2 regions of the Pradoshia sp. Z4_20 genome follow, and region 2 is predicted to be linked to the other one. Evidence: a T-box and tRNA genes for the amino acid it is inferred to sense, from the RefSeq annotation. Region 2 holds a T-box; the other holds one or more tRNA genes.

The links. A T-box is a leader RNA that pairs with one kind of tRNA and senses whether it is charged. The one in region 2 lies ahead of AC4BHP_RS00695 (valine--tRNA ligase), so its partner is inferred to be a tRNA-Val.
Region 1: it has a tRNA-Val gene. The T-box ahead of AC4BHP_RS00695 (valine--tRNA ligase) is inferred to sense a tRNA for this amino acid. The anticodon was not compared.

The regions. Positions count from the first base shown of each region.
Region 1 covers NZ_JBZAJD010000002.1:649,743-652,956, reverse strand. Annotated here, with positions in the region: gene ulaA (PTS ascorbate transporter subunit IIC) at 1-224, shown strand, start outside; gene AC4BHP_RS09120 (hypothetical protein) at 329-934, opposite strand; gene AC4BHP_RS09115 (hypothetical protein) at 1,231-1,518, shown strand; tRNA gene AC4BHP_RS09110 (tRNA-Val) at 1,829-1,901, opposite strand; partial or broken gene AC4BHP_RS09105 (lasso peptide biosynthesis PqqD family chaperone) at 2,660-2,897, shown strand; gene AC4BHP_RS09100 (lasso peptide biosynthesis B2 protein) at 2,929-3,214, shown strand, end outside.
Region 2 covers NZ_JBZAJD010000001.1:155,550-158,763, reverse strand. Annotated here, with positions in the region: gene AC4BHP_RS00695 (valine--tRNA ligase) at 1-1,473, opposite strand, end outside; T-box leader at 1,541-1,775, opposite strand; gene AC4BHP_RS00690 (YszA family small membrane protein) at 1,997-2,188, shown strand; gene ysxE (spore coat protein YsxE) at 2,278-3,214, opposite strand, start outside.

The DNA of each region.
Region 1 (3,214 bases), on a different contig from region 2:
CACACTTCTTTTGCGGAGCAACAGCTGGTGTATTCGGAAACGCTACCGGCGGCAGAAGAGGAGCTATGTTAGGTGCATTTGTTAACGGTATTCTGATCAGCTTCTTGCCAGCATTATTACTACCGGTCTTAGGAGACTTAGGTTTTGAAGGTACAACATTTGGCGATACCGATTTCGCGATCGTGGGTATTTTCTTAGGATATTTAATGAAACTATTTATGTAGATGCTAGAAAAGCATCGAACAACAGAAGAAGTGATAAATATTTTAGTTTTAAATGAGTTTTAACGCAAAAAAAGCAACTACATCATAATTTGTAGTTGCTTTCTTTAATGTTTTGAATAAAATTTTCTGCGTAGACCCAGGTATTCTGTTGCCGTGATCATCATTTGAGCTTTCTTTGCTTGTTGATGTGCCATTACAATGTTTGAGCATTTCATATAAGCTTGATCTAGTACATTCTTGACCTCTTGCCGTTTATCTTCTGCGATTTCATCTGGGAACCAATCATTTGCGAACCCTGTAATCATATATAATGAAATTACTTTTTCGGGGAATGATGTTGTATCACGATTGTCCAGTTCTTCTATTATCCTTGCTAAATTAGTGTTTGATTTGAGCAGGTTATAATAGCTTGCTGTTGCCTCGTATAAAGCGTCCAGCTCTTGTTTGTGATGTAATGCTTGGAGTGTTGTCACCGCTTCTTCAATCGTATCAAACCAATCATTTATTCCGGAGATTAAAAGGCTGGTTTGCGGGTCTGCTAACCCATATCCATTCATCACTTCGCAATCTGGGTAATGCTTTAACAATTCACTTTTTGTCGTGAAGATATCCCCGTGATAGGTCTCTCCTAAAGTATCATATACTTTATTGGCATAGAGACGAATCAGGTTTCCCTCTTTCATTTCCACTATCACTTCAAGCTTCTCCATCTTGCATTCCTTCTTTCATGTAGGTTTTGGATAGGATAGCAGCTATATTGTAAATTTGTTTTATAAGTATGTATCAAAAAAGAAAGGTTATATATTTACTTTACCTTCTGCTTAATCGTTTTGTATAGAGACAAAATATTACTAATAAACTGATTCTTTGAGAGAATCACCAGTGTATAACAACTAGTTAAGTATCATAGAGAAGTAGTGAAATTTAATGTAAATATGTGTTTAAATAAATGGAAGAAGGGGTTAGGTATATTCTTCTTTTCAAAAAATAGTGAGGGGTAATATCTATGTTCAAAATTACAAAGAATCCGTCTGGAAATACATACCGTGAGCTTATTGAATTGGCCTTTGATATATGTGATGAGTTTCATTTAGTTCTTAGAAAGGATATGGGAGACTTAACTAAGTTTGCCCCCATTCTACGAAAGTTTGATCCATCATTTAAGCTTATGAAAGAGCAATCTGAATGGGCAAGTAACATTTTAAAAGATAATCAAACTGCAAAAGTATACTATTTTTCCACAGATGAACATGCTAAAAACAACAGTTTTGGAACTATCCAATTCTCTATTTAGTTGGGTTTTCCCTAACTTACCTGGAGATTTATCATTTATTAAAGAAGGAGAGGACTGGCTGGCAACTAACTCTCATGAATCAGAGTGCTATATAATGACATCTGATAAAAATGAAATAGCCAAAATCAATGCAATTAAAGGTTTAACTTATGAAATAGAAGAAGATTGATGGCAATGGAAAAATACTCTCTCCTTTAGCAGAGCCTAACAAAGGTACTTGGCTATTTACAAGAGGATGAGACTTCAACTAAAAAACAGAAAAAAGGCTCAAACCCTTGATACATCTAGGTTTAAGCCTTCTTAAAAAGTATGATCCCGACTGGGTTCGAACCAGCGACCCCCACCCTGTCAAGGTGGTGCTCTCCCAGCTGAGCTACGGAATCAGAATACTAATTAATTTACAATAATTAATATAAAGGGTAAGTCAGTTAAAGTCAAGATGAATTTTTGTTGTAGGATCTTTCTTCTATATAAATACACAAAGCGATCCTTTAAATTAGAGAAGGAACATAGCCTTTTTAGTCCTCATGAATCTGTCTGACATTCTTCAGAGTAAAGTCTGTAATAATCATCACCAAGATCTGTCTAATAATTGGCGATTTTGAAAGCAAATTTATCATTCAGTTGATCTTTTTGCGCATACTAAAAATTATAAAATCTTTAGTAAATTTGTTTGACATAATTTACTAAAAATGATATTTTTAGTATACATCAGTTCTTTATAGAGAACTAGTGACTATTGATCTATGAATTATATCTATAAAAGATAGATAAACTCAATACAATAATAGGATGAAAAGGGCCTGCTTTGCTCCATGTGTTCTAAATAAAGAACGATACATCAGGGGTGAAGGAGAAAAAAGTATGTCAAAAACGAATCTTGAGTTGAGGTTCTTCATGTGAAAATAACTTTTGATGGTGGGCAAGTTAACGGTGGTCACAGAGGAAGTTGATTGTGTAGAGAAGGAAAAAGCCCTTATACAAATTTATCGTATAGGGCTTTTTTTAAAATTGGAGTGATGAAGTTGATTCAGGTATTGAAGCAGATGGTGTACCAGGCGTTTGGATTTGCAATCAAAAGTGAAGTTACCAGAGTTAATTTAGCTTGAAGGATAGAAATCTTAATATATCAACTTTTATTATGTCCAAAAGGAATGTAGTCAGTGATATGGATGGGGAGAAAGTGATGTTAAGCGTCCATAATGTTAAATATTATAATCTCGGTGAAGTCGGAGGCTTAACCTGGGAACTAATGAATGAACCTAAGTATCGATGAGCTTGTGGATCGATTAACAGAAGAGTATGACGGAAGCCCTGAAGAATGTGAAAGTCAGGTTCGTTCATTTCCTGGATATGTTGAAAAAAGAAGAATTAATTGACTAAACCATTACTTCCTAAGGAGTTATGTTTATGAACCTCATTCAGAAAGCTCGAACCTTGCTGTCCATAGATAGTAAAACCTTCATGATGTATGCAGAAGCTTATTGTTCCTTGGGAGTGGCCCGGATACAAAAGAGTCTGCCCTTTTCTAAAATTGCGCCTAAATTGGGCAGAAAGATGGAAGAGACCTCATTAACTTATGTGCCAGCCCATACTGAAATCCTGGAGTTAGTGTCCAAAAGTTTGGAGACGATGAGTAGATATACGTTTTGGGAAAGTAAATGTCTTGTTATGGCGATTGCAGGAATGAGAATGC
Region 2 (3,214 bases):
GAAAATAATATCGTATCCAGTCACAAGAGCTGCTGTTGGATAATAACGTTTAAAGTCTTCTGAATCTGTATCAGGCCAGCCCATTGTGGAAAACGGCCATAACGCAGAACTGAACCATGTATCCAATACATCTGTATCCTGCGTCCAGTTTTCGATATCTGCAGGATCTTCCATTCCTACATGTACCTCGCCTGTTTCCTTATGGTACCAAGCCGGAATGCGGTGACCCCACCAAAGCTGTCTGGAGATACACCAGTCATGGATATTATCCATCCAATTCAAATATGTTTTCTCAAAGCGTTCCGGTACGAATTCTACTTTACCTTCAGTGGATTGCATTTCAATTGCACGCTCTGCCAATGGTCCCATTTTAACAAACCATTGTGTAGATAAATAAGGCTCTACAACAGATCCGCTTCTTTCAGAGTGTCCAACCTGATGGATATGCTCTTCAATTTTGAACAACACTCCCTGATCCTGAAGATCTTTCACAATTTGCTTACGGCAATCGAAACGGTCCATACCTTCATATTTGCCAGCCTTCGCGTTCATCGTTCCGTCTTCATTCATAACTAGAATGCGTTCAAGATTATGACGATTACCTACCTCGAAGTCATTAGGATCATGTGCTGGTGTAATTTTTACAACGCCGGAACCAAAATCCATCTCTACATAATCATCGCCAACAATCGGAATTTCTCTTCCTACGATTGGCAGGATAACCGTTTTTCCAATCAGGTGCTTATAACGGTCATCTTCCGGGTGAACTGCAACTGCTGTATCGCCAAGCATTGTTTCCGGACGAGTTGTCGCAACTTCAATATGCCCGCTGCCATCTGCAAGTGGGTAGCGCATATGATAAAAAGCACCCTTAACCTCTTTATGAATTACTTCAATATCAGAGATCGCTGTTTTTGTACTTGGATCCCAGTTAATAATATATTCACCGCGGTAAATAAGGCCTTTTTCATAAAGTTTTACAAACACTTCACGAACAGCTTTTGAAAGTCCCTCATCTAGAGTAAAGCGTTCACGAGAATAATCTAGGCCCAATCCAATTTTTGCCCATTGCTCACGGATATGGGATGCGTATTCCTCTTTCCATTTCCATGTTTCTTCAACAAATTTCTCACGTCCCAAATCATAACGTGAAACACCTTGATTGCGCAGTTTTTCTTCTACCTTCGCTTGAGTTGCGATTCCCGCATGGTCCATACCTGGCAGCCATAATACGTCATAACCCTGCATTCTCTTCATTCTTGTCAAAATATCCTGAAGCGCAGTATCCCATGCATGACCTAAATGCAGTTTACCCGTTACGTTTGGAGGAGGAATTACAATCGTATAAGGTTCTTTTTGTTTATCCTGTCCCGCTTCAAAGAATTTACCCTTTAACCACCAATCATAGCGTCCTTTTTCGATTGATTGAGGATCGTATTTGGTTGGCATACCAATATCCGTTTGTTGCTCCATTTTTCATTCTCCTTTACTTTCATAATTGGTGAAAAACGCAATAAAAAAACCGCTTCATCCTCTATATAAAAAGGACGAAACGGTATGTCTCGCGGTACCACCTTTGTTCCAATACAAATAACTGTTGTATCGGCACTTCATTTCGTTAACGGCTCTTCACCGGTTATCCGCTACTATTGACGTTCACGGAAACAGCTCCCGGGCGACCTTCTGCGATTACGGTTACTGAAGGAATCTTACAGCCGATGGATTCCTCTCTCTTACAGTCTTAATCACATACTCTTCCCATTCAAAGCTTTTCATTGTTATTTTGGTTTCTCATAATCGGAAATCATTTTTTAATACTGTTATCATACATAAGTATGCATCTACTCGTCAATCATTGTTTCCCATTTTTCTATATTTTATTCAAGCCTATGTCCAAGGTGTCATCGTCAATTCTCAGTCTTAGACGCTTTAAATATTACTGTACAGACACCCATTCAGGGGTAATTTTATATTCTATCATAAAGGGGGAATTTACATGCGAAAAAAGGTAACTCAATACAATATGCCTCCGTGGATTCGAAATACAAGAAATGTCTTACAGCAATTCTCCATTCCCTTTGCCGTTTTTCAAGGAATCCGGACATTCTTTTTTCCGACCACTTTTGATTTATTTCTGCTATTATTACTGATTGGTCTTGCTTTAGCCTTCCACTTTGATATTCTGTAATCTTTTATAACTATTCATTTAGACCAGGTAGGTTTGCCTGGTTTTTGTTTGATACAGCCTATCATTTTATTATGTTGATGCCATATCTTTTATTTCTCTTCCTTCGCCTTTTTGCTTTCTTCTATTTGTTCCATCCTCATAATAATATATTCAATGTTTTTTAATAACCAATACTGCCTTTGGAATCTTCGGCAAAATTGTATTTCATCCTGTTTACCTTTTTTTCTGGAGTATTGTTCTACTACCTTGATACAATTAGCCGGATAGGCTAAATAGGATAAGAATAAACGCAGCTCACCCTCCTTGTAGGGAAAATACTTCAGATAAAGATAGATCCACTCAACTATTTCTTCACCCTGGATTGGATAAGTTTTTAACTGCTTAACGACAAAAGGCAATAAGTCGAAATAGGCAGGTGCGGTTTTACTCTGTTCAAAATTGATAAAATGGCCATAACCATTTTCACTATATAAGAAATGATGAATTGAGATATTTCCATGGGTCACCACACTGCGTACTTTTTCTTCTTCCTTTGTTAGGTCAAACCACTCCTTCAGTTTATTTAAGGAATACGTCAGAGCCTGAGACAAGTCATAAAAGCACATACTAAACAACTGCTCAAACGGAGACATATACCACTTCTTTTCGATGGTTGTTACCATTTCACGAATAAATTCCTTTTGCTCCTCCCACTCCTTGACTGTTTTTTCATAATGCTCTTCCCGTTCCTCTTTCGTAATGTTAATTTCTTTGCCAGATAGCGTATGCATTCTTGCCAATTCCCTGAACATCTGCTGGTGTCGTTCTGCCCGTTCCTCTATATGTTCATCCGGCAGCCAAGGCATAAGGTAACTGATTTTATCATGAGTTAATACTCCATATCTGCCATCAACTGTTGGAAAAATCGGAACAATTCGGTTATATCCATTTTGATATAGGTTCTGCACATTTTTGATAAAATCAATGCCTTTGGTTGCCGGGATGGTTTTAATCGCAAATATACCATTGTTCGTATATACTTTTTTT